DNA from 2 places in the Rhizobium sp. YTU87027 genome. Region 1 is predicted to be linked to the other one. Evidence: riboswitches for the same ligand, from Rfam matches in the RefSeq annotation. Region 1 holds a riboswitch; the other holds the start of a gene.
What was found. A riboswitch is a leader RNA that binds a small molecule or an ion and turns the genes downstream of it on or off. The one in region 1 is predicted to bind thiamine pyrophosphate.

Region 1 (16,123 bases):
AGATTATCGAGAGCGAACTTCTGCTTGTAGGAAAGCTTGCCCTTTCCTTTCGCCGTATCGGAGGAAGCTGCTGCTTCCTGCGGCTTTGATCGTTCCGCCGCCTTTTCAGCCTTCTTCCGCTCTTCGACCGCGCCCTTTCGCTGCGCAAGCATGTCCGAATAGCCGCCTGCGTATTCTATCCAGCGCCCATCAGGTGCATCTGGAACTGCCGGCGCGATCGTCGATGTCACGGTGCGGTCGAGGAAGTCGCGGTCGTGGCTGACAAGGATTACAGTACCGGGGAAGCCTGCGACGATTTCCTGCAGCAGATCCAGCGTCTCGATATCAAGGTCGTTGGTCGGTTCGTCGAGGATCAGCAGGTTTGTCGGGCGCGACATGATGCGGGCCAGCATGAGCCGCGCTCGCTCGCCGCCGGAAAGGTTCCTGATCGGCGTACGCGCCTGTTCGGGCTGGAACAGGAACTCCTTCATGTAGCCCGTCACATGTCGCTGCTCGCCGTTGACGAGGAGGTTCTCACCGCGCCCATCCGTCAGGTAGTGGGCGAGCGTTTCTTCCGGATTGAGGTCTTCGCGCTTCTGATCCAGCGTCGCGATTTCCAGATTGGTTCCAAGCTTGACGGTGCCGCTATCCGGCGCAAGCTGTCCGGTCAGCATCTTCAGCAGTGTGGTCTTACCGGCCCCGTTCGGGCCGACGAGACCGATGCAATCACCGCGATGCACGCGAATGGAGAAGGGAGCGACGATCGGCCGATCGCCGAACGTCTTCGTGATCTTGTCGGCCTCGATGACGAGCTTGCCGGATTCCTGCGCGTCGGAAACCGTTGCTTGTACGGCGCCCTGCGGGCCTTTGTGGCCGCGATACTGCGAGCGCATCGTCTGTAGTTCGCCGAGACGGCGCATATTGCGCTTGCGTCGGGCAGTGACGCCGTAGCGCAGCCAATGCTCTTCGCGCTCGATCGCCTTGCCGAGCTTGTGTTGCTCGAGTTCTTCCGCTTCCAGAACCTGGTCACGCCAGGCTTCGAAATGCGCAAAGCCCCTGTCGAGCCGCCGCGATGTGCCGCGGTCTAGCCAGACGGTCGCAGTCGAGACCTTCTCGAGGAAGCGGCGGTCGTGGGAGATCAGGACGAGTGCGCTGCGGCTCTTCTGCAGTTCGCCTTCCAGCCATTCGATGGTCGGCAGATCGAGATGGTTGGTCGGCTCATCAAGGAGAAGGATGTCGGGTTCCGGCGCGAGAACGCGCGCAAGCGCGGCGCGGCGCGCCTCGCCGCCCGAGAGGTTTTTGGGGTCTTCCTCGCCGGTCAGCCCAAGGTGTGAGAGGAGATAAGTCACGCGGTAGTGATCGTCACCAGGACCAAGCCCCGCTTCGGCATAGGCCTGTACGGTATTGAAGCCTGCGAAATCCGGGGCCTGTTCCAGATAGCGGACAGTCGAGGAGGGATGGCGGAAGACCTCACCCGATTGCGCTTCGACGAGGCCGGCGGCGATTTTCAGCAGCGTCGACTTCCCGGAGCCGTTGCGGCCGACGAGGCAGATCTTGTCTCCGGGTTCCACCTGCAGGGCCGCGCCGGCAAGCAATGGCGTGCCACCGAAGCTGAGGAAGATGTCATCGAGTTTCAGAATGGGAGGCGCCAAAGATCAGACTCCGGAAAGGTCATAGGGGCGGGCGAGCACAATGGCGCGGCCGCTCTCAAGCGAAAAGCGCACCTTGCCCTTCGCGACATTGGAAATGGTACGCGACGAGCCGAAGGGCAAATGGAAATCGGCCAGCGGGTAGCGCGCGTTTTCGATCGTCAGGCCGCGCAGTTCGCTGAAGCCAGGAACCGAAAAGAGGCTGTCAGGCGGCAGGTCCAGCTCGATTGCGCCGCCAACTAGCGGCACTGCCTCCTCGCTGCCGGACGTCAGGAGCACGTCATAACCCTGTTCTGCGAGGCTGACCGCATAGAGCAGGTGCTGAATGGCATGATCGGAACGCTCACCCGCAAGGGCTCCCGCCAAGACGAGACGTTTTGCACCGCGCGCAATCGCTTCCGAGACGGCAATCTCGCCATCAGTGGACGCCTTCGCGGCGGGATAAGGTTGCCTGGGCACGCCGGGAAAAGCCCCCTCGAGATCCGCAGGCGTCGAGTCGAAATCACCGACCCACAACTCTGGAACGACACCGAGTGCTGCCGCATGACGCATTCCCCCGTCGGCGGCAATGAAACGGCTGCCCGAGATGGCATTTCGCAGGCGATCGGTTATCTGCAGCTCGCCGCCAAGGAGAATGGTGAAGGTGGATTGGTTCATGCGCACTGCCCTTAGCGCAAAGCAGGGGGGAAGGGAAAGGGCCGCAGCTCAGCCTTCGTCGGCGATATCCTTGATGCGGGCCTCAAAAACACTCTCGAAGCCGGAAATGAACTTCTCGAACAGCTCCCCGAACGCCTCGATCTCTTCGGGCTTCCAGTCCCTGACCACCTCGGAAACGAATGTGAGCTTTTGCGCACGTATCTCTGATAACAGCCTCTGTCCAAGTGGCGTCATCACGACGATAATCCGCCGCGCATCCGCTTGAGATGCCTTTCGCCGCAGAATGTTCCGCCCCACCATCTCCGCGACGATGCGGCTTGCGCGCGACGGGTCGATCCGCATCATTTCGGCAATCGTTCCAACCGTTACGTCGCCAACCTCATGCGCGCGCCGCACCGCGTCCAGCACGTCGAGGTGGGACAGTTCAAGCCCGGGCGCCACACTTTGGATGGCGAGCCTCCCGATCAGTCTGCGCCCGGTCATCAAGCGCATGCGGGTCATGCTTTGACCAATGCGCAGGATGTCCGGTTCGTGGGTCTCGGCCTCGGTGTCGGTCAGGTTCGTCAAGCTCTCGTTCATTGCGGAAACATAGCATCTCAGGCGGCAAATGAGAATATGCCGATGTCAAACAGGTGACATTGACAAATATATGCTAACAGCACATAAATGGCCACTCCCTAATCTGGAACGACGCTTTCATGGACACTCAAATTGCTGCAGCGCCGCTTGTGACGGATCATCGCCGGCGGTTCATCCTCTTCCTTTTCCTGATGGCCGCCATGTTCATGGCGACACTCGACAACCAGATTGTCGCAACGGCTCTGCCGACGATCGTCGGAGAGTTCGGCCACCTCGAGCGGTTCAGTTGGGTTGGCTCGGCGTATCTGCTCGCCGTGAGCGCGGTGATGCCGCTTTACGGCAAGCTCGGCGACCTCTTCGGCCGCAAGTACGTGATGATGGCCGCGATCATGATCTTCACGGTCGGCTCCGCCGTCTGCGGGCTGGCAATATCGATGAACACGCTGATTGCGGCCCGCGTGCTGCAGGGACTTGGCGGGGGCGGCATCATGGTGTCGATCTTCGCCGTCAACGCGGACCTGTTCGAGCCGCGCGAACGTGCGCGGTACCAGAGCTATTCCAGCCTTGTGTTGATGGCATCCGGTGCGATCGGGCCCGTTCTCGGTGGTGCGATGAGCGATCTTTTCGGCTGGCGCTCAATCTTCCTCGTCAACGTTCCGATCGGTTTCGTCGTCCTTGTCGGTCTGGCTTCGATGCTGCCTTACCGGAAGCCCAACCGCCGTCCGAAGATCGATTACGCCGGCGCCCTGCTGCTCGCCTTGACGACGGCAAGCATCGTTCTGGCCGCCGATGGCGCACAGGTCTTCGGCTCGTTGGTTGCGCCGCAAAATCTAGCCATCATGGCGCTTGGCGTAGCGGCGGTCATTGGTTGGATTTTCGTCGAGCGTCGCGCTGCAGAACCGATCGTTCCCTTGTCTCTGTTTCGCAATTCCACGTTCAGCCTGTTGCTTGTTATGTCTGTCATGAGTGGTGCGATCGGTATTGGCATGGTCAATTATTTTGCGTTGTTCCTGCAAACGACGACCGGTCTTTCACCGTCGGCGGCTGGAGCGTTCTTTATTCTTCTGACCGGCGGCATCGTTTGCGGGTCGCTCTCCGCGGGCCGCATCATTTCCATGACCGGACGCTACAAGCCGTTCGCGATCGCAAGCCTGACCTGCAGTGCCATCGCATTCGTGCTGCTCACGCAGGTTCATGTCGGGACACCGGTGATGCTGATCGGGGCGGTAATGGCTCTCCACGGCTTCGGCGTCGGCCTCGCACAGCAGGTGCCGGTGATCGGTGTTCAGAATGCCGCCCCGGCGCGCGACGTTGGCGCCGCAACGGGATCGGTGACGCTGTCACGCATGGGCGGCGCATCGATCGCCATCTCCATTTACGGGGCGATCGTCGGTTCGCGGCTCGGCAAGACGGGTGCTTCCATTCCGGGGGTAACCGACATCGAGCAACTGACTCCAAAGATGTTGGCCGCTTTGCCGGAGCAGGCGCGCCAGGCCGTTGCAGACGCCTATGCCAATGCGTTCACGCCGCTTTTCATGACATCTTGCGCGATCGCTCTCATTGGCCTTTGCGCGGCGGTGATGCTGAAGCCGACGCAGTTGCCGCGGGTGACAGAGGTGCGGCGGGCGGCAAGTGCCGAAGCCGCCGAGTAAATGCCGAGCGCGGCCTAGGGCCACCACTTGCAAGACGCCAAGCGTGGCGATACATCTCAAACGCTCTAACGGGGTGCCCCGTGCCATTAGGCATGCGGCTGAGAGGCTGAAAGCCAACCCGCGGAACCTGATCCGGCTAACACCGGCGGAGGGATTAGACGCGTGACATCTGGCACCGCCCTTTTCCCCTTCAAGCAAAAACCAGAGGAGAGGTGCCATGTTCAAATTCAAGTTCAAGAGCCGTTCGCTGCTTGCTACGGCTTTGGTCGCGACTGTCGGCCTGGCCGGTGCAGGCGCGCAGGCGGCAGACAAGACGCTCACCATTTACACCTACGAAAGCTTCACATCCGAATGGGGTCCGGGTCCGAAGGTTAAGGAAGCATTCGAGAAGACCTGCGGCTGCAGCGTCAATTTCGTCAGCGTGGCCGATGGCGTGGCCTTGTTGTCGCGCCTCAAACTCGAAGGCGCCGGCACGAAGGCCGATGTCGTGCTCGGCCTGGATACGAATCTGACCACGGAAGCGAAAGCAACCGGCCTGTTCGATGCGAGCGGTGTCGATGTTGGCGCGCTTAAAGTGCCTGGGAACTATAAAGACGACGTATTCGTGCCTTACGACTATGGCCACTTTGCCGTCATCTACGACACTCAGACGATCAAAAATCCTCCGAAAAGCATGAAGGATCTGGTTGAGGGCGATCCTTCGCAAAAGATCGTCATAGAGGATCCGCGCACCTCGACACCAGGGCTCGGTCTCTTGCTGTGGGTGAAGTCTGTTTACGGCGATAAGGCGCCTGAGGCTTGGGCAAAACTCAAGAAGCGGGTGCTGACGGTGACCCCCGGCTGGTCGGAAGCTTATGGGCTTTTCACCAAGGGTGAGGCGCCGATGGTACTCTCCTACACGACCTCACCTGCCTACCACATGGTCGCGGAAAATACGGACCGTTATCAGGCGGCCGCATTTTCAGAAGGCCATTACATACAGATCGAGGTGGCAGGCCTGCTTAAGAATGCGCCCGACAAGGAGCTTGCGCGTGAGTTCCTGAAGTTCATGGTGACGCCGGGCTTCCAAGATACCATTCCGACCAACAACTGGATGATGCCAGTTGCCGCGACGTCACAGCCGCTGCCGGATGCGTTCGGCAAGCTCGTGAATCCGTCAAAGACCTTTCTGATGAGCTCGGATGACGTCGCCGAAAACCGCAAGGCCTGGGTCGATGAGTGGCTGGCTGCCATGAGCATAAATTGATGCTTCCGACTAAGACGGAGATGCGACATGCGATGCTGGGCGGGGCTGCGAGCCTCGCCGGCATTGCCGTTTTCGTCGGCCTTGCAATCTTTGCCTTGCTTCTCTCGAACGATACCTCGTCCATTCTGACGGCGGTGTTCGAGCCATACGTCCTGCGGGTCCTTCGTTTCACGTTGTTGCAGGCCCTATTCTCGACGCTGCTCTCCATCGCTTTCGCAATTCCGGTCGCACAAGCCCTGGCGCGTCAGCGGCATTTCCCCGGCCGTATCTGGATCATTCGCCTCATGGCGGTGCCGATGGGGCTCCCTGTTCTGATCGGGGCCCTTGGGTTGATCGGAATCTGGGGACGGCAGGGCATCCTGAACTCGGTGCTGCTCAAGCTTGGTATGGCGGAACCGATCAGCATATACGGGCTTTCTGGAATACTGCTGGCGCATGTTTTTTTCAACATGCCGCTCGCTTGCCGCCTGATGCTGGCGGCACTGGAACGCGTGCCAGCGGAATATTGGCTGATGGCGAGTGGTCTCGGCATGCGGCCTGGCTCGATTTTCCGCTTCGTTGAATGGCCGGTTCTGCGCTCGGTCATTCCCGGCATCGCGGGCCTGATCTTCATGCTGTGCGCCACGAGTTTCACGCTGGTGCTGACGCTGGGTGGTGGACCAGCCGCGACGACCGTCGAGGTCGCCATCTATCAATCGCTGCGCTTCGATTTTGATCCAGGCAGGGCCGTCGCGCTCTCCCTGCTCCAGATCGTTATTACAGCTGTGATCCTTGGGGCGCTGTCGTTTCTTCCGGCCCCGAGGGATGAGGGGACGACGGCCGGTAAGGCCGTCAGGCGCCCGGATGGGGGACTGCCGGGTGCGCGGCTTATGGATGGCAGCGTCCTGCTGCTTGCCATTCTGTTTCTGGGCTTGCCTTTGATGTCAGTGGTTTTCGCAGGCCTTCGGTCTGATCTCATGAAGCTGTTGCGCGAACCTATTTTCTGGCAGTCGGCAGGCACCAGCCTTGCCATCTCGATCTCCGCGGCGGTCCTCGCTTTGCTGATCTCGATGATGCTGGTGAGTGCGCGCCGGGCGGTGCTTCTCCGACGTCCAGGGGTCTCGGGTGCGGGAGCATTCTTTGCCGCCATGGGTGGCGCGTCGTCGCTGGTCTTGCTCGTGCCACCGATCGTCCTTGCGACGGGCTGGTTTCTCGCGCTGAGAAGCTTCAGTGACGTGAGCGCAGCCGCTCCTCTGCTGATTGTTGCGATCAACGCTTTGATGTCTCTGCCCTTTGTGATGCGCGTTCTCGAGCCCGCTTTCATCGTTCATAAACGCCGGACGCAAAAACTTGCGGCGAGCCTCGGTGTCACAGGTTGGGTGCAGCTACGTCTCATCGACATGCCCGCCCTGTTCAAGCCTATCCTCACGGCATTTTCATTCGCGATGGCGCTGTCGCTCGGCGACCTCGGCGCCGTCGCGCTGTTCGGTTCGGATAGTTTCGTCACGCTGCCTTGGCTCGTATATAGCCGCATGGGGAGCTATCGGACGAACGATGCGGATGGGTTGGCGCTGATCCTTGGTATCGTCTGCCTGCTGCTGACGATCGCCGGCACCATGGGGCCTGCGCGGCGAGAGGTGGCTCTCCATGGGTGATCCGCAGTTCTCGGTCGAGATGCGCGATGTCGGTCTCCAACTTGGCGCGCAAGAGTTTCACTTCGATTGCCGGCTTCCCGCCGGTGCGGTGATTGCAGTGACGGGCGCATCGGGGGCTGGCAAGTCGACGTTCCTGAACCTGCTTGCCGGCTTCGACACGGCCATTCGAGGGCGGATTCTGATCGCGGGAAAAGATGTAACCGGCGAGCATCCGGCCCGACGCGCCGTCTCGCTCGTATTCCAGGACAATAATCTGTTCGCGCATCTCGATGTTTTTACTAACATCGGCCTTGGCATTGACCCGGCAATGAAACTCATGGCTGCTGATCGGCAATCGATCATGTCTTCGCTTGAAAAGGTGGGGCTCGCCGGTTTTGAGCGGCGAATGCCGGGGACGCTCTCCGGCGGGGAGCGGCAGCGCGTGGCCTTCGCGCGTGCTCTTGTTCGCAATCGCCCAGTGCTTCTGCTTGACGAGCCCTTCGCGGCGCTTGATCCCGGCTTGAGAAATGGAATGGCAGCGCTGCTGCTCGACATGCATCGCGAGACCGGCAATACCGTCGTCGTCGTGTCGCATGATCCTGACGAGGTCAGACGCATCGCAGACTTCGGCCTTTTTATCGAAGACGGCAGGATTGTCGTGGCCGCTCCGATGGATGAATTTCTGGGCCACGAGGATCATCCCGGATTGGCGCAATTTCTCCGCAGTTGACGAATCTGGCAGCTGCAACGGCACTTTCGCCATAATTTGAGGCGACCGAGGGAACTCGAAAGCACGTTAGGCTTGCTAAAATACAACGGCGCCACATTTAGTCAGAGTCTCGCTATGCAACCGATGCGGAAATCAGTTACAGCAAAGACTTGTGTCCCCGATTGTGCAGTGCAAGAACGGGGACGGACGCCTGTTGAATCACCATGAGACCGACCGGGTCGCGGAAGCGGACCGGCCGACAAGCAAAATGACTTGGAGAGCCAGACTGGACAGTATGCCGACGTGGAAATTCCCCGCGCCTTCCAGTGATTTGCTCTCGTCTGCGTGCCGCTTGGTACAACGGGTGTCATTTGTGTGTGCGACAAGCGTTGCGTTGTACGGCTGCCAATCCATTCTCGAGCAGTCCTATCAGCCAAGTGTTGCACCCTCCTCCAATCCGCAGATCGTCGATGAAGTGCAGAAGAACGATCCGCGCGCTGCCATGGGCGCCCGCGAGCATCCGCGCATCGTCGCGAGCTATGGCGGTGAATACAAGGACGCTAAGACCGAGCGCTTGGTTGCCCGTATCGCGGGCGCACTGACGGCGGTCTCGGAGAATCCGAGTCAGTCCTATCGCATCACCATCCTGAACTCGCCGGCTATCAACGCGTTTGCCTTGCCCGGCGGCTATCTCTATGTGACGCGTGGCTTGCTGGCGCTTGCCAACGACGCCTCCGAGGTCGCTGCTGTTCTTTCGCATGAGATGGGCCACGTTACCGCAAATCATGGCATCGAACGGCAGAAGCGCGAGGAAGCGGAAGTTATCGCCAGCCGTGTCGTTGCCGAAGTGTTGTCGAGCGACATTGCCGGAAAGCAGGCCCTGGCGCGTGGCAAGCTGCGACTGGCAGCGTTCTCGCGGCAACAGGAACTGCAGGCAGACGTGATCGGCGTCCGCATGCTCGGCGAAGCGGGCTACGATCCCTATGCTGCTGCGCGGTTCTTGGATTCCATGGCTGCCTATAGCCGTTTCATGTCGGTCGATCCTGAGGCGGATCAGAGCCTCGACTTCCTGTCCAGCCATCCGAACTCGGCACAGCGTATCGAACTTGCGCGCGACCATGCGCGTGCTTTCGGTCAGGAAGGCAAGGTTGGCGACACGGGCAGGGACTACTATCTCGACGGAATCGACGGCCTACTTTACGGCGACAGTCCGGAGGAAGGGTATGTGCGCGGTCAGACCTTCCTGCACGGTGGTCTCGGTATTCGCTTCGACGTGCCTCCTGATTTCAAGATCGACAACAAGGTCGAGGCGGTCATGGCGACCGGTCCCGGCGATGTTGCTATCCGTTTTGACGGCGTCGCTGATAATCAGAACCAGAGCCTGACGAACTACATCTCGAGCGGTTGGGTTACCGGCCTTGATCCGTCGACCATTCAGCAGATCACGGTCAATGGAATGGAGGCCGCGACGGCGCGGGCGAGCGCAGATCGCTGGGACTTCGACGTCACCGTCATCCGCAACAACGCACAGATCTTCCGGTTCCTGACGGCCGTGCCGAAGGGTAGCGCGACGCTGCAGCAAACCGCCGATGTATTGCGGGCAAGCTTCCGCCGCATGACCCCGGAAGAAACGGCTTCCTTGAAGCCATTGCGGGTCAGGGTCGTCAAAGTACGGCCGGGCGAGAACATCACGACGCTTGCTGCGCGGATGATGGGCACGGATCGCAAGCTCGATCTCTTCAAGCTTATCAATGCTTTGCCGACGGGTGCCTCCGTTTCTCCGGGCGACCGCGTCAAGATTATCGCGGAATAAAAAGAGGCCCGGCTTTCACCGGGCCAGTTCCATCACTGGGAGTAAGCTCTTTTAGGCGGATGCGGCCATATAGGGGTCCGCGCTGACGAGCGCGCTGCGCAGTTTCTCCATCGCCCGGCTTTCAATCTGCCGGACGCGTTCCTTGGAAATGCCGAGATCCGCGCCGAGTTCCTCAAGCGTAGCGCCGTCTTCCGCGAGCCGCCGGGCGCTGATGATCTTCATTTCACGCTCATTGAGGTGCTTTAGGGCAGAAGCGAGCCAGTTGCGGCGACGCTCGCCGTCGATCATGTTCGATACCTGCTCATCAGGCAGAGGCTCATCGCTGACGAGGAAGTCCATCTTCTCGGCGCTGTCGGCATCGCCGGAAACCGAAGGTGCCTGTAGCGAGGCGTCATTGCTTGAAAGTCTGGCATCCATCGTCTGGACGTCTGAAAGGCTGACGCCGAGCGCGGCCGCGATCTCCTGGTGGATGGATTGGAGCGTGAGCTGCGTGTCGCCCCTGGCGAGCTTGGCGCGCAGACGACGAAGATTGAAAAACAGAGCCTTCTGGGCAGAACTCGTACCACCGCGAACAATCGACCAGTTGCGAAGGATGTAGTCCTGAATGGAGGCTCGGATCCACCAGCTTGCATAAGTGGAGAAGCGGACATCACGCTCCGGCTCGAAGCGTGCCGCAGCCTCTAGCAGGCCGACGTAGCCCTCCTGCACAAGGTCGCTCATCGGCAGGCCAAAGTTACGAAATTTACCCGCCATGGAGATGACGAGGCGCATATGGGCCATGGCGATCTGATTGCGGGCGCCACGGTCATCATTGTTCTTCCAGCGGATTGCGAGATCGTGTTCCTCTTCGCGGGCAAGGTAGGGAGCCGCCATGGCGATTTTAATCATGCGCCGGTCTGCTGACATGTTCTTCATATCGGTCTCCTGAATTCAGGCGTGACGTGACGCCAAAAAAGGGCAAAGAATCCTTGCTTCCGGACATCGCTGCCCAGACCAAATTCATGTCTTGAACGTATAAAGGCCCCGAACTCTGGACGTTTCCAGACGGGGCCCTAGCTTAGGGTTATGCGCCGGTAATACGGCCGGGTAGGACCAGTTTCTTCAAGTTGCCGGATAGGCAGAACGTGGAAGGCATGATCCGCTCCTCATCGAACGTTTACAGGGATGCGAGCGTTCGAGGGTGATGTCAGTTCCCGACGCGGTCCGCAGCTACATCCTTGAAACGCGCGAGCACTGAAAAAGTTCCAATAAAAAACCCGGCGCTAGGCCGGGTTTTTTGCAGAAAAAACAGAAAGCTTACGCAGCTTCATCCTGAGATTCGTCTTCTTCGATTGCCTTGCCGCGCTTCGGACCCTTGTTAAGGTTGGTCTCTACGAGGCGGACAGCTTCGGTTTCCGACATCTTGTTCACGGCAGCGATTTCGCGTGCCATGCGGTCAAGAGCAGCTTCATAAAGCTGACGTTCGGAATAGGACTGTTCCGGCTGGTTCTCGGCGCGATAGAGGTCGCGGACAACTTCAGCGATGGAAATGAGGTCGCCGGAATTGATCTTGGCATCATATTCCTGGGCGCGACGGGACCACATGGTACGCTTGACGCGCGCCTTGCCCTGCACAACCTTCAACGCACGCTCGACGAAATCGGTTTCGGAGAGCTTACGCATGCCGATGCTCATGGCCTTAGCGACCGGCACTTTCAGGCGCATCTTGTCCTTCTCAAAATCGATAACGAAAAGTTCAAGCTTCATGCCTGCTACTTCTTGCTCTTCGATGGCGCTGATGGTACCGACGCCATGTGCGGGGTACACGATCGATTCACCGGTCTTGAAGCCGTGACGTGCGGAAGAAGGTTTTTTCTGCTGGGTCGTCATTCTATTCAAACACTCCCTGTTACGCTTCCGGCTGCAGCCGGAGCCGGGTCAGTCAGGCCCGGATGAGACGGTCAGATCCGTCGGGTGACTTACTTCTGGTCCCACTGGACAAAAACAAACACATCCATGCGCACAAGCTTAGAACCTCACGGCTCAAGGCGTTGATATGTCACGGAAACCGCGTTTTTGGATTTGTTTTGCTTTCGTGGTGGTTTGGGCATGCTTCATGCCGCAAATGGATCAGTATGAGGAAGCTATCACAAAAATATGAGGAAATCAATAATTTACTGCGGCTGAGTCATGCGCGCAACACATGACACCCATATGCCGCAGGCACACTTCAGCTATTTTTCTTGGTCACTGAACCCGGTTTCAGGCCTAAGCTTGGAACTCTAGTATCAGTCGCCGGCTCCTGGCTTCTCCGAGAAGTACTTCTCGAACTTGCCGCTTTCGCCGTCCATTTCCTTTGCTTCGGGCATGGCATCCTTCTTGACCGTGATGTTCGGCCAGATGCTGGCATACTCGGCGTTGATCTTGAGCCACTTGTCGAGGCCTGGCTCCGTGTCCGGCTTGATCGCCTCGGCGGGACATTCCGGCTCGCAAACACCACAGTCGATGCACTCGTCAGGATGGATGACGAGGAAGTTTTCGCCTTCATAGAAGCAGTCAACGGGGCAGACTTCCACGCAGTCGGTATATTTGCAGCGAATGCAATTGTCGGTCACGACATAGGTCATGAAGAACTCCAGGACTTCCATACAATGGGGCCGGGCAACCTGGAACGTCGCGCGTTTCCCCCAACCGGAAAGGAAGCGGTGAGATGCTTGGGAGGCAGTCACGCTATCCGGCAAGTTGATTGTCACGTATCGGCTTTATCTGCGGATTTCAAGAATAAAGAAATCGCAAAACCCCGCAGTTCGGACAGAGTTTTCTAATCCTCGTCCGACATCAGCTTGTCGATTGCACGGCGTTCCTTTTTTGTGGGTCGCCCTGCTCCCGTTGCCCGCATTGCCTGCTCATAAGGTGTGAGGCGCTTCACCTCGTCGGGTGGCGGCGTCAGATCCTCATAAAGCAGCCGGGCTTCCTCATAGGGGCCGCGTCGCTCACCGCCTGATTTGACGATGAGGACAACATCTCGCCGCTCGAGCGCCAGTTCGACCCTGTCGCCCACCTTGACCATCTGACTCGGCTGAAGGGCACGCTCGCCGTTAATCCTGACATGCCCGGATTGAATATGGCTTTGTGCCAGCGAGCGCGATTTAACCATGCGCGTGAAGAACAGCCACTTGTCGATGCGTTGCCGCGAACCGCTTCCTGGCTGTGTCTCCCCGCCCATCCGCTTACTTTTTCATTTGCTCCTTCAAGGCAGCGAGCTTCGCGAAAGGAGAATCCGGATCGATCGGCTTTTCCTTACGCGGGGGCTTTGCCTCGAAGCGCAACGGCTGTGGGCCGCCACGGTTGTTGTTGCGATCCTTGCGGTCGCCACGGTCCTGACGGTCGCCGCGCTGCTCGTTGCGGTCGCCGCGTCCCTGATGTGGCTTGCCGCCATCCTTGCCATGATGCTGGCGATTGCCGTCGCGGCCTTCTCCACCTGCACCGCCCTGGCGGCGATGGTCGGATCCGCGGTCCTGGCCGCGATTGTTGCCGCCACGGCGTTCGCCTGGGTTGCGAGCCTGGCGCTGATTGTCCGTACGGCCACCGAGGCGCCAGAGAAGAACAGGCTTCGGCTCCTCCGCTTCTTCGGAGTTTGCGGCGACCGGTTGTTCGGTAGCCACCGCTTCAACAACACCTGGAGCTTCCGAAGCGGTTTCTTCCGATGCGCTGTCGGCATCGTCGTGATCCGCCTTCTCTGCATTGTCCTCAGCCGTAGTCTCGGTTGCGGGCGTTGCTGCAGCGTCTTGGGCCGACAGATGGGCGGCCGCCTCCTCTGCCTTAACAGCATCGGCGCGATAGCCGAGTCCCTTCAGGATCTCTTCCATGTCCTCCAACGTTGCGCCAAGGATCGAAAGCATGGCGGTCGTCGTCGTGAAACGGCGCCCGTCATATGCGCCTTCCGGACGATTGGCCTGGCCCGGCTTCCACTGGAGCAGAGGGCGAATGATATCGGCCAGACGCTCCAGGATGTCGATGCGCACTGCACGTTTGCCAAGGAACCGGAAGCCGGCCAGCTTGTAGAAGGTGCGCTCGAAACCTGGATCGGTGACAACCGACGTGCGGCCTGCGGCCAGCACGGGAATGAGATCGCCATAGCCGGGCTTGTCGAGACCGTCGTTCTTCAGTGCCCAGAGGAGCGTGATGAGCTCTGCCGGGGCGGGTTTCAGAAGGGCGGGGACGAAGATGTGGTAGGCGCCGAACCGGACACCGTAGCGGCGCATCGAAGCGCGCGCATCCTGATCCAGCGACTTTACCTCTTCAGTCACATCGCGCCGGAACAGCACGCCGAGGTTCTCGACGAGCTGAAATGCCAGGCCCTTTGCCAGACCCTGCAGATCCTCCGCGCGAGACAGGTCATCAAGCGGTTTCAGAACGGTGCTGATATGATGATTTACAAAGCGCTCGATACGAGCGGCCACGTGGTCGCGGGCATTGCCGGTCAGCTGCTCATCGGCGAGGATGATGACGCGCGGACGCATGACATGATCGCTGCCTGTCAGGCGCGCCACCGGGTCGCCCAACCAGCGGATCGAACCGTCGGAGCTGATCGCGAGATCGCCATTGCCGGCTGCATGGAGGCGAGCCGCGCGTGCCTCGAATTCCAGAGCGAGCGCCTTCTGCGAGGCAGACTGAACGGCCTTAGCGTCCGGTCCCTCCGCTCCCGAAATGGGCGTGAACCGGAATCCCGACAGTTGCCCCACATGATGTCCTTCAACGAAGACATCGCCATTTACACTGATTTCAGCTTCCAGCATCGCATTCTCTCTCAGGCGCTTCATGAGCACAGATGTCCTGCGATCAACAAAGCGTTTCGTCAACCTTTCATGTAACGCATCGGACAATCGATCTTCGATTTCCCGCGTCTTTTCCTGCCAGTGTGTCGGATCGGCAAGCCAATTGGGCCGATTCGATACATAGGTCCAAGTCCTTATCTGCGCGATTCGCGCCGAAAGCGTGTCAATCTCACCGTCTGTTCGATCCGCGCGATGCACCTGCTCGGCAAGGAAGTCCTCGTTTACCGTGCCATAGCGGACGAGATCGGAAAAGAGGGTGGAAATCAGATCGGCGTGTTGGGCCGGTGCGATGCGTCGATAGTCCGGAAGCGCACAGGCCTCCCACAACTTCTCGACGCGCGCCGGGTTATTGGCAAGATCGATGATTTCGGGGTAGCGCGACAGGTGCTCCAGCGCTTGCTGGTCGACGGCGGGCAGAGCGCGTGTCAGGCCGGAGACCGTCGGACCGGTCTCAAGGCTCGTGCGCAACGCGTGAAGCGAGCCGAAGTCGAGGTTCTTGGTACGCCACTGCAGCACCTTCACATTGTCGAACTCGTGGCCTTCGATGCGTTCGACCAGTTCCTCATCAAAGGGATCGACCTGGCCGGTGACACCAAACGTCCCGTCGCGAACATGCCGTCCGGCGCGGCCGGCAATCTGCCCGAGCTCGGCGGGATTGAGATTGCGAAACTGATAGCCGTCGAATTTGCGATCTTGCGCGAAGGCGACATGATCGACGTCAAGATTGAGACCCATACCGATCGCGTCCGTTGCGACCAGATATTCCACGTCTCCGGCTTGATAGAGCGCTACCTGCGCATTGCGGGTGCGTGGACTGAGAGCTCCGAGAACGACTGCTGCTCCGCCGCGCTGTCTGCGGATCAACTCGGCAATCGCATAGACTTCGTCGGCGGAGAACGCGACGATCGCCGAGCGTTGCGGCAGGCGAGTGATCTTCTTCTGACCCGCATAGAACAGGTGGGAAAGGCGCGGCCGTTCGACGACGGTGATTCCGGGGAGCAGTTGCTGCAGGATCGGGCGCATGGTACCGGCGCCGAGCAACAGCGTTTCGTCGCGGCCGCGCAAGTGAAGAATACGGTCCGTGAAGATGTGTCCTCGCTCGAGGTCACCGGCGAGTTGAACTTCATCGATAGCGACGAAAGCGGCTTTGGTCTCGCGTGGCATTGCCTCGACAGTACAGACCGAAAAGCGGGCGTTGGGAGGTGATATCTTCTCTTCGCCCGTCACCAACGCAACGTTTTGAACCCCGACCTTTTCGGCGACACGTGTATAGACCTCACGCGCCAGCAGCCGTAGCGGCAGCCCGATCACGCCGGTGCCATGAGCAACCATGCGCTCAATGGCATAATGCGTCTTGCCGGTATTGGTTGGTCCGAGCACCGCGGTTACTCCGCGCCCACTCAGTATCA
Region 2 (16,123 bases), on a different replicon from region 1:
ATTCTCGTCAACATCAGGCCACAGCCAGCGCCCGTTGTCGTTCTGCAACAGGCAGATACTGCCTTCAATGATCACTAAACGGCCTGCGCGTGCCTTAGTCTTGATATCTTAAGCGTTGGAGCGCAGCTGGCAGCGATGTCGTTGTCCGGCCAACGTGACGTTTCGCTGGTCGTTCGAGGCAAGCCCTCCATCCACGCCGGTTTCAATTGCGCCCATGTCGCGCCCCGGCATCGTCGTGTTGTATCGGTGGAGACACGAAGATCCAGCAAGTAGCGAACGCGGTGCTGGGGCCAGTTGCGATCCGCAGCCGGCATGTCCTTTTAAAATGTCTGTGCAACCTGGTACTCATTCGCCTTCCAGGCCCACGGTCCACCGGCTTCGCAAGTATGGTTCTCGTCCGTCGGGCCATTTGCTGGTCCCGGCGTAGGCTCGCGTCAAGACCGCAATCGCGGCAACGAAAGCCGTGCCGAGATGAGATCACTGATCCCTCCCTTTGGTCCCAGATGGCGTTTCGCAAATTTTCAGGAGCGTATTGATCTCGTCGCACAAAACCATGAATGCAGCGGCGACGACCTCGTTTGGCGTATCGTCCATCCCGGAAATCAATGTCTCCACTTCGCTCAGTGCGCGAGATGTCATGGGCGTATCCGTGCCGCTTTCATCAAGCGTGAGCCGCAGTTCGTGAATGCTCGCGATACCGCGAGCAACCAGCTCTTTTCGCTCGTCGGGCGTCAGCAGGTGGATTTGATCGACGGCGCGAACGAGCTCGGAGAGAAAATCTGATGTTGTCGAGATGCTTGCCATGCTTCACCACCTCGAACGTTACCGGAGTAGTTGTACGCAAAATACCGATAGTGCCATTTTTTCGCGAGCTGACCTTTGTTTGACCGGAAACGGGCATGGTAATCTAATTCTAATATAGTCGAACATTCTTGTTTTCCTACATTGAGTTCATGCTGCGAGGAGATTCCCCTGGGCGGAATCGACCACGATAATGGCGAACGAATGACGTCAGCCCGTTCGCACTTCTGAGCGCGTTATTGCTGCACCCTGTTCGTATTGCCTGCGGTTTGCGCCCTCCTGGCTGCGGTCGACAGGAGCTTGGGCATTCGCAAACGAAGAAGTCTATCGACGCTCCACTTTGATCACCTGAATGAGCCCGCCCTTCGACCCTTTCATGAGGTCCTGAACACGGGTGACCGCGGCGATCCTGGCGCCAACGGACAGGACGCCCTCCAGGACCCCGTCGATCCATTCGGCGTTCTCCTCCCCGTCATCGAAGTCGTATTGGCGGCGCTGTACCTCTCCGCCGAGCCTGCCGGCGCGTACGCCTTGCTTCTTGCCCACCTCGTACCAACTTTGGGCGGTCCAATCGTTGTGCATCGCAACTATCCTTCTACTCAACCGGGACCGCGCGTGACCCGAGCGGTCCGGGGATGTCGGTCGCGTCGATCATGGTGGGCTGCCCCAGCCGTTGAAGCAAGACAGGAAAAGGGAGAATGAGCGGCAAAGCCGAATGGCGGGAGTCGTTTGCGTTTCGATGGCTGTCTTTGCGTTGCGGTCACTATTATGCGAAACAATACGATGTCCGGCTTCGTCGGCGGTATCGCCAATCCTGAAGACCGTTACCGCAAGATCTCCGCGCCAAATCGCTTATCCGGCCGTTCTCGACCCGGGGATTTTCCTGCGCTAATCTGCTGATCTATCACATGGTATCCGATAGATCGCTATAACTATCGACCTCAACCAATTGCATTTGCACGACTTTCTTCCTAGTCTTCCTTGGTGTGAAGGGTGGAGGCAAATGAGACTGTTAATCGTTGAGGACAATCACGAGCTCGCAGATTGGCTGGCGAGAGCGCTTGAGCAGGCACGCTATACCGTCGATGCGGCGCATGACGGCGAGGAGGCCGAGCATTTGCTCGCCATCGCGAGCTACGCGGCTGTCATCCTCGATCTTTCCCTGCCGAAGGTCGACGGCATGACGCTGCTTAAACGCATTCGCCGTGCTGGCAACAAGACGCCCGTGATTATCCTGACGGCCAATGCCTCGCTTGACGGGCGTGTAGCGGGCCTCGACACGGGCGCCGATGATTATCTTGCCAAACCATTCGAACTTGCCGAACTGGAAGCGCGGCTGCGCGCCCTGATCCGGCGAGGGCATGACCTGGCGAATCCGGCAATTGCCGTAGGCGATCTCGTGCTCAACAGCGCCACTCGGCAATTCAGCCTGAAGGGCGAGCCCTTGCAGCTTACGCCGCGCGAACATTCCGTTCTGGAATATTTGATCCTGAAAGCCGGGACTACGGTGACCAAGGCAGCGCTTCTGGAGAGTGTCTTCGGTTTCGACGCCGAGACGGATCCGAGCGCCATCGAGATCTATGTGCACCGCGTGCGCAAGAAGCTCGAAGGCGGAACTGTCCAGATCGCGACGCTCCGAGGCCTGGGATATATGCTGAGGGCGCTTTGAGATGACGGTTTTTCAGCCGTGGCCGCGCGTTGCAGCTCTCTTTGCGCGCCTTCGCGACAGCCTTCGTGCCCAGCTATTGGCGTGGGTAACCGTAACGCTCGTCTGCGTTCTCTGCCTCAACCTCTATGTCAGCCAACGCCGTGCCGTCTTCACCGCAAATATCGTCACCGACAATATGCTGCTGGGTTCGGCGCGCATGATCGCCGAAGCGGTGCGCGTCGATCCAGGCGGCACGATCACGGTCGACATTCCCCCGGCTGCCCTCGAGATCTTCGGTACCGGCTATGGCGACCGCGTCTATTATCGGGTGACGACCCCCTGGGGAAATCTCGTTGCCGGTGACCCGGCGCTTGCGCAGCCTGAAAAGCTCGTCACCGGCCAGGATATGCGGTTTCGCGACCTCGATATCAGGGCGATGGCGATCGATCATCCGGTCGTCGGCCTTGGCAATGACGGCGTCGCGACGGTGACCGTGGCGGTGACGCTGAACAGTGAGGGCGCGCTGAGGCGGAGCCTCTGGATGTCCGATTTCACCAATCAGGTGGCGCTGGTCGTGGCCGCCGGCCTTGTCACCGTGCTTGGTCTGCGGCGCCTGCTTGCGCCCGTGCTGAGGCTGCGCGATGCGGTTCTGGCAAGCCGGCGCGAACGACTTGAACCCTTCGATCCGGCAAGCGTCCAGACAGAGCTGCAACCGCTTGTGCACGCTCTCAATGATTACATGGGCAGGGTACAGAAGCAGATGGGCGCGCAGCGCCGCTTCGTCGCCAATGCCGCGCATCAGCTCAGGACACCTTTGACACTGCTTGCGACGCAGGCCAGTGTCGCGGCGCGTGAAAGCAACCCGACCCGCCGCCACGAGGCACTGCAGGCGCTTACGCGCAGCACCCGGCAGGTATCTCGCCTGGCCGAACAGCTTCTTACCCTGACGCGCGCCGAGCCGGGCAGTCGCGCGCCGCGCGCCGAACGGATCGACATGGCTGAGGTGGCGCGGAAGGTGCTCGAGGCTCATGCGGAGGAGGCACTCAGACGCGGCATCGACATCGGTCTTGAGGCGGACGGTCAGGCCCCGGTCGTGGGCGACGAAACGATGCTGCGCGAGATGGTCGTCAATCTCGTCGATAACGCGTTGCGCTACACGCCGGCGCCCGGCGAAATCACTGTCAGCGTAGCGCATGATGAAGCGCATGTCTTGCTAACAGTCGACGATTCCGGTCCCGGTATCCCCGAAAACGAACGTGACCAGGTTTTCGAACGCTTCTATCGCATTATCGGAACCCAGGCCGAGGGCAGCGGGCTCGGGCTTGCCATCGTCAGTGAGGTCGTGGACGGTGCCGGCGGTTCCATCGATCTCGCGACATCGCCAAGCGGTGGGCTTGCCGTGACGGTTCGTTTGCCGTTGGCGTCGTAGCAACGAGGGGGCTTTTGGCCCCCTCGACAGTGGTTCGATCAGCGATCGGTTCAATGTGTCTCGAGACTTTGTTGCGGGCGCCACTTGGCAAGCCGGTTCTCGACGAGCGTCATCACAGATTCTGCCGCAAGCGTCACGACCATCACCAGAACGATGGCGGCGAACATGCCTGCGGCGTCGAAGGTACCCTTGGCGATCGAGATCAGCTGACCGATGCCGAAGCGGGCGCCGACGAACTCGCCGACGATCGCACCAATGATCGCGAAGCCGAAGGACACATGCAGGCTGGCGAAGATCCAGCTCATCGCCGAGGGGATAACCACAGTGCGGGTGACTTGCCAGTCCGACGCGCCGAGGATGCGGGCATTGGCGATCATGTCGCGGTCGGCTTCACGCACGCCCTGGAAGGCGTTGGCGAAGACCACGAAGAACACCATCACGAAGGCGAGTGCCACCTTGGAGGCCAGACCGAGACCCATGATCATGATGAAGATGGGAGCGAGAACGACGCGCGGTATCGAATTGATCGCCTTGATGTAGACCGAGAAAATATCCGAGAGCATCGGGTTGCGTCCAAGCCCGACGCCGACCACGACACCGGCGATCGAGCCGGTAAAGAAGCCGATCAGCGCCTCTTCCATCGTCACCCCGAGGTGATACCAGAGAGACCCCTCCGTGGTGCCTTCCGTCGCCCACTCATAGAGGCGTTGGGCGACCCCGGAGGGACTTGAGTAGAAGAAGGGGTCGATCCAGCCGAAATCGGAAGAGAGCTCCCAAAGCCCGAGGGCTGCGACAAGGATCGTGATTTGCCAGAAGAAGACCGTGTGCTTGCGGCGCTTGATCGCTTTCAGTGCGGCGGCCTCGATCTCCTTGTCCGACGTGCCCGGACGGAAGGAAGTGGTGCCCGTCTCCATGGTAATGTCCGTCATGGCCTTATCCTTTCTCACGCCGCTTCGCTGGCGCGGCGATAGCTGGTCTCGACCTCCTGGCGCAGGTCGTCCCAGATGGTTTTGCAGTAGTCGATGAATGCGTGCTCGTAACGGATTTCCGAAACGACGCGGGGACGCGGCAGGTCGATGTGGTAGACCGATTTCACCGTCGCCGGTCCGGCTGTCAGCACATAGACCTTGTCGGCGAGCGCCACGGCTTCTTCGAGGTCATGGGTGACGAAGACCACCGACGCCTTGCGTTCCGCCCAGAGCTTCAGCAGTTCCTCGTGCATGACGGTGCGGGTCTGCACGTCGAGCGCGGAAAATGGCTCGTCCATCAAAAGGATTTCCGGCTCGTTGATGAAGGTCTGCGCAAGTGCCACGCGCTTGCGCATGCCGCCCGAAAGCTGGTGCGGGTAGTGATGCAGGAATTTCGACAGCCCCACGCGGGCGAGCCAGTCTTTGGCGGCCGTCTCTGCATCGGCCCGCGACCGGCCGCGGAAGAGGGGACCGGCCATGACATTGTCGATGACGTTCTTCCAGGGAAAGAGCGCATCCTTCTGGAATGCGAATCCGACACGGGGGTCTATGCCCTTCACGGGACCACCCATCAGTCGCACTTCGCCGGCAGAGGGCTTGGCCAGACCAGTGACGAGGTTCAAGGTGGTGGACTTGCCGCAGCCGGTCGGACCGACCACCGCGACGAATTCGCCCCGTTCCACCGTCATGTTGAAGTCCCTGAGCGCCGTCAGCGTCTTGCCGGTCGGGGAGACGAAGCGCCGGGTGACATTGATGAGCTCGATGGCCGGCTCTCGGCCCTGATTTTTGGACATGGGTTATCCTTTCGGCGGCGCTGTTTGCGCTCGCAGACGATATCTCCGGAGAACCCGCCCCCGCCCGGAGGCGGGAGCGGTCGGGAGGATTGGCTATTGGGCGTTCTTCACGAATTCGCTCGTATAGGTCTTGGACAGGTCGATCTGCTTGCCCTTGACGTTCTTGGAAAACTCCGAGAGCACGGCGAGGACCGTCTTCGGACCGTCTTGCGGCATCACGCCGTCGGCCGTAAACATGCCCTTGCCCGCTTCGAGCGCCTTTACGTATCCATCCTTGTCACCGACGTAGAAATCCTTCGGCATCTTCTCGGCGATCTCGGCGGCGGAATGGGTATTGATGAATTTCAGGGTCTTGACGAAGGCGTTGGCAAGCTTCTGCACTTCTTCCTTGTGCTCATCCACCCAGGCCGTCTCCATGTACAGCGAGGCGGCGGGGTAGGTACCCCCGAGCGCTGCGCGCGTGGTATCGACGGTACGCAAATCGACGAGGACGCGAGCGTCGCCAGTCTTCACGAGACGCGAGATGGTGGGCTCGGTCGTCATGCCCGCCTGGATCTGGTCCTGCTGCATGGCGGCGATGAAGGTCGCCCCGGCGCCAGCCGGCACGGTGACAATGTCGCCGCCGGAAAGGCCGGCCTTGGATGCCATGTAGAGGGTCAGGAAGTTTGTCGAGGAGCCGAGCCCCGTCACGCCCAGATTCTTGCCCTTGAGGTCGGCAAGGCCTTTCACGTCGGGATATTTGTTGGAAACGACTTCCACTTCGCCGGGCGCCTGGCTGAACTGGACAACAGACTGGACGAACTTGCCCTTGGCCTGAAGGTCGACGCAGTGGTCATAAAAGCCAACCACACCCTGGACCGCCCCGGCGAGAAGCTGGTTTTCGGCATCAACGCCAGCGGCCTCGTTGAGCAATTCGACATCGAGCCCTTCATCCTTGAAGTAACCCAGTGCTTCGGTGAGCTTGGCCGGCAGATAGATCTGCTTTTCATAGCCGCCGACCATGATAGTGATCTTTTCGGATGCGCCGGCAAGCGAGGTTGTAGCGAAAAGCCCGGCAATGGCCAGAGCAGACATGGAAAAAGCGCGCACGAAGCTGCGATGAAAACGCATGAATTCCTCCCTGTTGCGTATGGCACCGGCGCAACGCTCTCCAAACGCATATTTGCCCGGTGCGTGGAAAAAGGATTAGCAGCCCGAGCTTTCAGTCAGCTTTCAACGCGCCAGTTTTTTCGCAGGGCTCGATCAAGCGTTGCTGGTCCCAACGGGCCGATTGTCTCTTCCGCAAAGCGCTACTTGCGATCAATCGTATTGCCAAGGCGCGTTCTCGCTGGGAAAGGTTCCTCGGGAGACGCTGAGCTTTTTTTATAATGTTCGCATGCGCGATTGCACAAGGAAGGCTCCGGGATCATCCCTCCGGGGCGCACAAAGGATAGCCCCCATTGGTTGTTACCGCCGTTTTTCGGTTCCGTTGGGCGCCATCGGCCAGAATTCAAAAAAATGCTGGACCGGCCCATGACCGGAGCCGACACTCAGCGTGTTTGCATGCGCCACGGCTTCGGCAAGGTAGGCCTTTGCATCCGCCACCGCCTTGGGCAGCGCGGCACCCTTTGCAAGTTCGGCTGCAAGCGCGCTCGACAGTGTGCAGCCCGTGCCATGCGTGTTCGCCGTTGGTATCCGCTCCGCCTCGAACCAGCACAGCCCTGCGGTGGTCGCGAGGACGTCCGGGCTCTCATGGCCAGACAGATGGCCGCCTTTGACCAGCACGGCCTCGGGGCCGAGCGCCCGCAGGCTTTGCGCCTGATCCGCCATTTCCGCGCGCGTCTCAGCCGTCGCTCCATGCAGGAGTGCTGCGGCTTCCGGCAGATTGGGTGTGAGCAGTGTCGCCAGCGGCAGCAGGCGCCCTTTAAGGACTTCGACCGCAGACAGATCGAGGAGGGCAGCGCCACCCTTGGCCACCATGACGGGATCAAGGACGATCGGTATACCCTTGTGAGGCTCGATCGCATCGGCCACCGCATCGGCGATCTCTGCATTGGCAATCATGCCGATCTTGATTGCGTCAATGCGCACATCGGCAAAGACCGCTCTGATCTGGTCGGCAACGAAGGCGGCGGGAACCAGATGAACACCAGACACACCCTGCGTATTTTGCGCCGTCAGCGCGGTTAAGGCTGCCATGCCGTAGACGCTGCGGGCAGAGAATGCCTTCAAGTCGGCCTGGATTCCGGCCCCACCCGACGGATCGGAACCGGCTATGGAGAGAACATTGCGGATCATCCGTAAACCTTCTTGATGTTTCTGGCGATGTCACGGGTCGCAGCCTCCGGGTCAGGCGTGCCGCAGATCGCCGAGACGACGGCAAGACCGTCAGCGCCGGCCGCAAAGACATCCCCGACATGGGCGGCCTTAAGGCCGCCGATCGCGACTGAGGCAACGGGACAGATCCGCACCAGGCGAGCAAGCCCGGCAAAACCGATCGGCTCCTTGTGGTCCGCTTTCGTCGGCGTCGCAAATACCGGGCCGATACCGGCATAGTCCACGATGTCCGGATCGACCGCCGCGGCCAGCGCCTCGGTCTCGACCGAGAGCCCGAGGATCATGTCCGGCCCAATCCGTGCCCGGGCAGTCGGCGTATCGATATCCTCCTGTCCGATATGCAGGCCGTCGGCACCGATTGCGATCGCCGCCTCCACGTCGTCATTGACGATAAGCCGCGCGCCACTGCCAGACAAAACCGCCCGGAGTGCCCGCCCGGTGTCGATCATGCGGGCGGTGTCCGCACGCTTGTCGCGCAACTGCACTATTTTTGCCCCGCCGGCGACCGCGGCACGTGCAGTCTCCACCATCCCGAAGGCGGCACAAAGGTCGGGGTCGAGGACGAGGTAGAGAGAAAGATCGAGGTGTTTCATGCGGCAAACACTTTGGCATCGCGATCAAGCAGGGAGGCGTCGAGCGCTGCGAGCGCGTCGAGGAACGCTGGTGAAAACGAGCCGGGGCCGTTTGCCTTGCCGGCTGCCATCTCGCCGGCGACAGCAAAGGTCGCAAGCGCCGCAACCGCTGCTGCGAAAGGCGCATCCGGGCGAACTGCTGTGAAAGCTCCCACAAGGCAGGTCAAAGAACAGCCGAGCGCGGTCACCTGAGGCATCAATGCCGAGCCGCCCTCGATGCGCGCCGCCCGTTCGCCGTCTGTGACAAAGTCAACGACGCCTGTCACTGCAACGGTCGCTCCATGCGCCCTGGCAAGCAGCCGGGCGGATTCTTCGGCCTGTTCGACACCGTCACGGCTATCGACGCCCTGACCGCGGCTTGCGCCGCCGGCAAGCGCGATGATTTCGGAGGCGTTGCCGCGAATGACGGCGGGGCCGAGCTCCAGCAGCCGACCCACGGCCGTACGACGAAAACTCGTGGCATAATGGGCGACCGGATCGAGAACCCATGGTCTTCCGGACTGACGGGCCGCGACAGCGGCCGCCTCCATACCGCCAAGCCAGCCCGACGACAGTGTGCCGATGTTGACTGTCAGCGCGCCGGCGATTGCGGCGAATTCACCCGCCTCTTCTTGCGCATGCACCATGGCGGGAGAAGCGCCCGTCGCCAGAAGCACGTTGGCTGCGATGTTCATGGCAACGAAGTTGGTGATGCAGTGGACGAGCGGCGGTTGCTTTCGTAATTCGCTCAGCAAGGTTCCCGGTGAGGTTTGGTCAAGCATTGTGTGCCTTTCGACCGGGAAGAAAGGCGCGAGGGACAGACGCGGGAAGCGGGAGGTCCCGAGCGACTCCCTCCGCCGGCATTATCCGGTTCAGGTTCAAAGGGTGCTTCTCAGCCTGCCGTTCGGAAGGCGCCCCTGTCTCTCTTCGGCTTCTTGTCGCAGAGAAGCGCGCGGCTGTCATCCATAAAATGGGTTCGCGGGGGCAGAGCCTGGTGATTGGTGTCGATCCGATCGTTCGCCCGATGCGAGGGACCACGCTGGACGGCACCCGCAGTCGAGAAGGGTAGGAGAGGTGCCCATTCGAAGATATCCTCGACGGGACATCGCCACCAACGCGTTCTTACATCCCTATAGGCCCGCAAGGGCCTGAGCTGTCAGTAGCCGCGCAACCAAGCGGTACTGGTCGACGAGTAAATCATCATTGGTGAACCATTCGGCGTAGGGTGCCATGCGAACTCCCTTCTTTTCAGAATCCCTGATTTGGCTCTCGCCGGCGAACATCAACCGCTTGTCATCCGATGAGCGAACCATCTCGGCGCTGACGGTCATTGCAATCCCTCGCCCATCATTGGCGCCCACTGGAACGCTCAATGCGTGGTACACGTTGATCTTCAGCTCGGCGGAGGCGCTTGATGCCGCGTCTGCTACGCGATATCCCTTGGCAATGAGATCTTGCCTGGCTTGCTCCCCGATGAGCTCGGGCAGGTTTGCACGCGAATCTACGACCCGCTGAAGTCGAGATGTCGCTTCTGACACAGTGGTGGGCACTTTCCCAGAACTTGCATTTACCTCACCTACGCTTGGCCCGAAGACAGTGGCTTTGGACAATTGCACAGGCGCCACATAGACAGCGCCCATGGAGGCCTTCTTCTGCGGATCAATGGTGGCTGTGGTGCAAGCGGTAAGAGCGAGCGCTAAAATGGCAATAAGACTGCGGCGATACAATTGGGCCCCCCGAATTTGAAAGTCGATTCGCAATACCGCATAACAGGCTGTTCGGTCCGATAGGGCAATAGCGACCGCTAGAGCCTTCTACGGCCCCGGCCTTTGAAGCGTTCTCGCGTCAAACGGGGAGCGATCGTCATGACCGGCTCGGGCCGTGCCCAAGTTGGCGACCCCGCCAGAATCCGCCATCGGCGCGCATGACTTTTTCGGCGTGCTGACGCGTGTCGCCGGGCAGGTGTCTTTCCCTCTCATCCTGGCCGTCGCCATGCCTTAAGGGCGCAGCGACATGGGTTTCGGCTGTCGATCGGAAAAAACGATCTCGAAGACGTGCCCCATCTTGGAGGTGGACTGGCGAAATGAAGCCCGATGCAATTCAGCTATCCGCCGGACGATCTTCAAACCGATGCCAAGGTTGTCACTGCCGCCGGGCGCTCTGGTGTCCCGCCGCAGACCACCTGGATGCCGATCCTCCACACGAACGATATTGCTGCTGACGGACACAAGAATACCGGTGCCTGCCGGCGTATGATGTACGGCGTTTTCGACGAGATTACGCAAGGCGTCCTTCATTAGCGCCGGCGCCCCCTGGACGAGGGCGGATTCGACTTGAGGACTGAACTCCAGGGAGTGGCGGTTCTCATAGACCCATGGTGCGAGTTGCTCGACAACGGAGGCCGAAAGCGCGACGAGGTCGACCGCCTCGAAGATACCATGGTCGAAGCTGTCTAGTCGGGCGAGCGTCGTTAGTTCCGCGACGAAGCGTACGAGGTCATCCAGATCATCTTCCGCTTTGCGGGCACGCGGATGGTCGATGTTTCCCAGTTCGAGCTTTATGGCTGCAAGTGGCGTACGGATTTCGTGAGCTATGCCGGATGTAAGAACCTTCTGTGACGTCATCAGTTCGCCAACGCGCTCGAAAGCGCGATTGACGGCAATGGCGAGATGGGCGACCTCGCGCGGCATCCCGTCGAAATTCAGGTGCGACCGTGCATCCATCGGATCAAGGTCATCAGCTGCATCGGCTGCGGCACGCACCGGCTTCAATGCCTGTCGCACCGAGAGCAGGGTGGCGCCGAGAACCAGGACAAGCAGGATGCTCATCGGCACCAGCATATGTTCGATGACTTCGTTCCAGAAGACGGAGGAGACTACATTTTGAGGGTCGTCGATTGTTGCGACGTCGACGACGAACCGTCGGTTTCCAACCGCGAACGCACGGCCACCAACAAGGGCCAACGGCTTTCCCGGCCGCAGCGACCTCAGCCAAAAATCCGGCGGATTGACATCGGCTGGAAGAAACCGGCTCTCGCAGGCGTCGTCGCAGGACGAAAACACAAGTGCGCCAGCCGCATCACGTATCCTCGCGACGTATCCGGATGCTCGCTCCTGATAGCGCTGCCTGACGCTATCAGGAAGCTGATAGCGGACGTTTTTGTCCTCCACGCTTATACCGGAGGCCAGGCGCTCGGTTTCCTGCTCAACAAACAGACGCGATAGCTCACCGACGTTCCAATAATAGTTGGAGAATATCACGACGAGTTGCAGGATCATTGCGAGCACTGCAAAAAACGCAATCCGTCTGGTCAGGATTGCACCGAGTGTAGGATGTGAGGAGCTCACGCGCCTTCCTCTCGCATCATGTAGCCAACGCCTCGGACGGTTTCGATCGAAGCGCCGGTCGGATGCCCTTCGAGCTTCTTGCGTAGCCTCGAGATCGCCAGCTCGACCGCATTGCTGCTTCTTTCGTCGCCGAATTCTGAAAATGCATGCTCAATCTTGATCTTGGAGACCACCTTGCCGCCATTGCGCATCAGAAGTTCGAGCAGGTCCTTCTCCGAGGGGGCGAGCGCGATTTCGGCGCCGGCGCACGTTACGCGTCGCGACGCGATCTCAAGGTGGAGGTCTGCGTACTCTAATGTCGGCATCGCCGTGAGGGGAGCACGCCGCATGAGGGCACGAATACGCGCGATCAGTTCGCCATTGTGGAAGGGCTTGGCAAGGTAGTCATCTGCGCCTGCATCGAGGCCAACGATACGCTCGTCGATCGCACCGCGCGCCGTCAGCACGAGAACGGGAATTGCAACCTTTGCACTTCGCAGTGATTTTAGAACATCGATTCCGTCCTCATCGGGCAGGCCGAGATCAAGAAGGAGAAGATCGTAGTGCGCGCCCTTAAGCGCGAAACGTCCTTCCTGCGCGCTTTCGAAGGCGTCGATTTTCCAACCGACGCTCCTGATGGCTTCGCAAAGCAGGTCGCGAAGCCGCGAGCTGTCCTCGATCAGCAGAATCCTCATGCCTTCTTGCGACCCGTAACCATCGACCAGACCAGATTTTCCCTGTGTCTCCAACTTTCGATGACGGCAACACCGGCATGGACGAAAGCGAGGACCATGATGCTGTTGGCGATTGCGCCGTGCAATTCCTCCAGCCACTTTTGTCCCCAGAAGGCGTCGAGCGTCGTCATCCAGCCCGTCAGCGCCGTTGCCGCCAGCAAGGCCATCAGGCCCAGCATCATGACCGAAGCCAACGGGTTGTGGCCAATGTAGCGCTTTTCGTTGCGATTGAGGATATCCAGGATCTGATCCATCACCTTCGAAGGCGTCGGCAGGAAATCATTGAAGCGGGAGTGTTTCGTGCCGATAAAACCCCAGACGACGCGGACGGCGATGGCGGTGACCACGACGTATCCAGTGACGCGATGCCAGTACTTTCCCTCCTCAAGCACGAAGAGATTGAGCATGCATGCCGCAGCCACCGTCCAGTGAAACAAGCGCACAACAGGATCCCACACCTTGATCGTGCGCTTTGCAGTGTCGGAGGGCGCTAAGCCCTCCTTCTTCGATGAGACCATCGTCATCTCAGTCACCCTTCTGGACAATGGCACCAGAAACGGGGTTGAAATAGACCTCGGCGCGATTGCCGTCTTTGTCCTTGCCGTAGATTTCGTAGCAGTTGCCCGTGACCTCGAACGTCTTGACCTTGTAGCCCATGGTGTCGATCTTCGCCTTCATGGCTTCTTCGGACATCCATTTGGACTTCGGTTCAACGGTGCAGCTCGGGCTTGCGAGTGCAAGGGCGGGCGTTGCGGATGCAATAGCGATAGCGGCGATCAGTTTCAGCGTCATGAACAATATCCTCTGTTAGCACCCGTTGCGGGCGACAGGGACATCGATAAGGCTGCAAAGCTGTCGGTTTCCTGTCCGATGCGGACGATCCACCGAACGACGTTTCGCCGCTTTGCGCCAGTGCGGCACCGGTCGGTAGCCTGCGCGCGGCAATGGCCAGGCCAGCGAGGTTTGAACTCGACCGACAGGCCAGGTTCGACCTCGTCGCCGACATCAGGCAGTCAACGTCTGAGCGAGGCTTCGGTAAAGCATGTAGCCGGCAACGACGAAGATCAGGGTGGCAAACAGGCTGTTCAAAAGCCCTTTGCGGGCTGAAAGATGGCGGGCGAGGTTGGCACCAAGCCATCCTCCGACCACGCCGCCGGCGATGAAGGCGGCTGCGAGCAACCAGTCTACATATCCGGATAGGGCGTAGTTGAGCGCAGTCGTCAACCCGAATGCAGTGACGGCGACGAGTGATGATCCGATCGCAAAGAGAATCGGCATTCCGGTCGAGGCGATCAGACCCGGAACGATGAGAAAGCCACCACCGATACCGAAGAAGCCGGAGAAGACACCCGTCAGTCCGCCAAAACCGACCACCTTGTGCACGTTGCCTCGTGAGCATTGCGCTCCTGGGTCGCCTTCCGCCGTGCGCTTGCTAAGCATCAGGAAGCCGACGACGAGCATCAGAAGTGCGAAGAATACAAGCAGCTTCTGTCCGTCGATCATCTTGCCCACGGTCGAGCCGATGAAGGCACCTGCGATGCCCGCGACACTGTAGACGCCCGCGCATCGCCATTTGACATTGCCGAGCCGCGCATGGCCGAGGAGGTTTGCGAACGCATTGGCGGCCACGGCAAAGGCGCTCGTGCCGATTGCCAGGTGTGGGCTTGGAACGCCGACAAAATAGACCATCAGGGGAACGGCAAGGATCGAGCCGCCACCGCCGAACATCCCGAGCGTCAAGCCGACAAGGCCGCCGGAAGCGGCCCCCAGAACATATTGCATTGGATCGAGGTACATGGATGGACGCAAGCCGCCGGGCGGCCCCTTATGCTCAATGAAGCCGAAGCGGCGCGGTTTGCCAGGATTTTGCTATGCGGTAGACGAACATGCCTGCAATCATGGCCACGGCGAACAGGACAGCCTCCCAACGGCCGGTGACGAGTGATGCGATCGCCGGGCCGGGGCAAAGACCGACGAGGCCCCAGCCCAGGCCGAAGAGAACCGCGCCGACGACGAGGCTGGCATCTATGGAGCGGCTGGTCGGAACATGAAATTCAGTATCAAAGGCCGGGCGTTGCCGATATCGCTTGATCGCATAGGCTGCCGACGACGGGACCAACGCGCCGCCCATGACGAAGGCGAGAGACGGATCCCAGTCTCCGGCGACGTCGAGAAAGGCGAGCACGCGGGCCGGGTTGACCATATCCGATACGACGAGCCCAATACCGAAGAGAACGCCGCAGAGGATCGAAGCAAGGATGCGGTTGGCCATCACAAGCCTCCGATCACATGGCGCATCACGTAGACAGTCGCTGCCGCAACGACCATGAAGGTCGCTGTGGCAACGATCGAACGCGGCGACAGTCTTGCCAGACCGCAGACGCCGTGGCCGCTGGTACAGCCCGAGCCCAGTCGTGTGCCGAAGCCGACGAGCAGGCCGCCTGCAATGAGAAGCATCGGCGACGATATAATCGTCAACTCGGCATGCCTGAAATAGGTGAACGCGATTGCCGCTCCGCCGGCGATCCCGCCAATGAAACCGATGCCGAGCGGGCTGATGCCCGCACCCGTCCATCCGAGGGCGGAGGCGGTCAAGCCGGAGATACCGGCGATGCGACCGTCAAGCAGCAGGTAAAGTGCTGCTGACAGGCCGATCAGAAGACCGCCGGAAAGCGGCCAGATGTAGTTCAGGTGTGACATGTGCGCCTACAGTGCGTTGATTGGAATCTTCAGGTAATGGATGCCATTGTCCTCGGCGGGCGGTAGCTTGCCCGCGCGCATGTTCACCTGCACCGAGGGGAGGATCAGCTTCGGCATCGCCAGAGTGGCGTCGCGATCGTTTCGCATCTTGGCGAAGGCGTCCTCGCTGACCCCCTCATGCACGTGGATGTTGCCCTTGCGTTCGGCGCCGACGGTCGTCTCCCAGGCGAAGTGATCGCGACCTGCCGCCTTGTAGTCATGGCACATGAACATGCGTGCCTCGTCGGGGAGCCGGGTCAGGCGCTTGATCGATCGGTAGAGCGTGCGCGCGTCACCGCCCGGAAAGTCGCAGCGCGCCGTCCCATAGTCGGGCATGAACAGGGTGTCGCCGGGAAAGACGGCGTCGCCGACGACGTAGGCGAGACAAGCGGGCGTGTGGCCGGGAACGTGAAGAACCGTCGCATCCAGGGTGCCGATCTTGAAGCGGTCGCCGTCCTGGAAGAGTTGGTCGAACTGGCTGCCGTCTCTTTGAAACTCCGTGCCGGCATTGAAGATCTTGCCGAACACCTCCTGGACGCGAACGATCTCACGCCCGATCGCGAGCTGACCGCCGAGTTCGGCCTGCAGCAGTGGCGCCGCCGACAGGTGGTCGGCATGCGCATGCGTCTCGAGAAGCCATAGAACTTCCAGACTTTCGGATTTTACGTAATCTATAAGGGCGCGAGCAGATGGGTTCGTCGTTTGCCCGGATGTCGGGTCGAAGTCGAGCACGCTGTCGACGATGGCGCAGGCCTTC

Region 2: another riboswitch for thiamine pyrophosphate. It lies ahead of thiM (hydroxyethylthiazole kinase); the one in region 1 lies ahead of thiB (thiamine ABC transporter substrate binding subunit).

What each region holds. Positions count from the first base shown of each region.
Region 1 covers NZ_CP098440.1:3,243,084-3,259,206, reverse strand. Annotated here, with positions in the region: gene NBG89_RS16150 (ABC-F family ATP-binding cassette domain-containing protein) at 1-1,631, opposite strand, end outside; gene NBG89_RS16145 (thiamine diphosphokinase) at 1,635-2,285, opposite strand; gene NBG89_RS16140 (MarR family winged helix-turn-helix transcriptional regulator) at 2,334-2,864, opposite strand; gene NBG89_RS16135 (MDR family MFS transporter) at 2,984-4,516, shown strand; TPP riboswitch at 4,576-4,687, shown strand; gene thiB (thiamine ABC transporter substrate binding subunit) at 4,734-5,762, shown strand; gene thiP (thiamine/thiamine pyrophosphate ABC transporter permease ThiP) at 5,762-7,396, shown strand; gene NBG89_RS16120 (thiamine ABC transporter ATP-binding protein) at 7,389-8,105, shown strand; gene NBG89_RS16115 (M48 family metalloprotease) at 8,353-9,897, shown strand; gene NBG89_RS16110 (RNA polymerase factor sigma-32) at 9,949-10,812, opposite strand; gene NBG89_RS16105 (CarD family transcriptional regulator) at 11,194-11,766, opposite strand; gene fdxA (ferredoxin FdxA) at 12,165-12,503, opposite strand; gene NBG89_RS16095 (RNA-binding S4 domain-containing protein) at 12,698-13,102, opposite strand; gene NBG89_RS16090 (helicase-related protein) at 13,107-16,123, opposite strand, start outside.
Region 2 covers NZ_CP098441.1:1,347,089-1,363,211, forward strand. Annotated here, with positions in the region: gene NBG89_RS25210 (hypothetical protein) at 478-804, opposite strand; gene NBG89_RS25215 (hypothetical protein) at 1,126-1,383, opposite strand; gene NBG89_RS25220 (response regulator) at 1,805-2,470, shown strand; gene NBG89_RS25225 (sensor histidine kinase) at 2,472-3,878, shown strand; gene NBG89_RS25230 (ABC transporter permease) at 3,929-4,807, opposite strand; gene NBG89_RS25235 (ABC transporter ATP-binding protein) at 4,822-5,640, opposite strand; gene NBG89_RS25240 (ABC transporter substrate-binding protein) at 5,734-6,750, opposite strand; gene thiD (bifunctional hydroxymethylpyrimidine kinase/phosphomethylpyrimidine kinase) at 7,087-7,917, opposite strand; gene thiE (thiamine phosphate synthase) at 7,914-8,549, opposite strand; gene thiM (hydroxyethylthiazole kinase) at 8,546-9,349, opposite strand; TPP riboswitch at 9,400-9,496, opposite strand; gene NBG89_RS25260 (hypothetical protein) at 9,698-10,294, opposite strand; gene NBG89_RS25265 (sensor histidine kinase) at 10,565-11,914, opposite strand; gene NBG89_RS25270 (response regulator transcription factor) at 11,911-12,588, opposite strand; gene NBG89_RS25275 (cytochrome b/b6 domain-containing protein) at 12,585-13,151, opposite strand; gene NBG89_RS25280 (PepSY domain-containing protein) at 13,153-13,419, opposite strand; gene NBG89_RS25285 (sulfite exporter TauE/SafE family protein) at 13,633-14,424, opposite strand; gene NBG89_RS25290 (DUF6691 family protein) at 14,459-14,899, opposite strand; gene NBG89_RS25295 (YeeE/YedE family protein) at 14,899-15,327, opposite strand; gene NBG89_RS25300 (MBL fold metallo-hydrolase) at 15,334-16,123, opposite strand, start outside.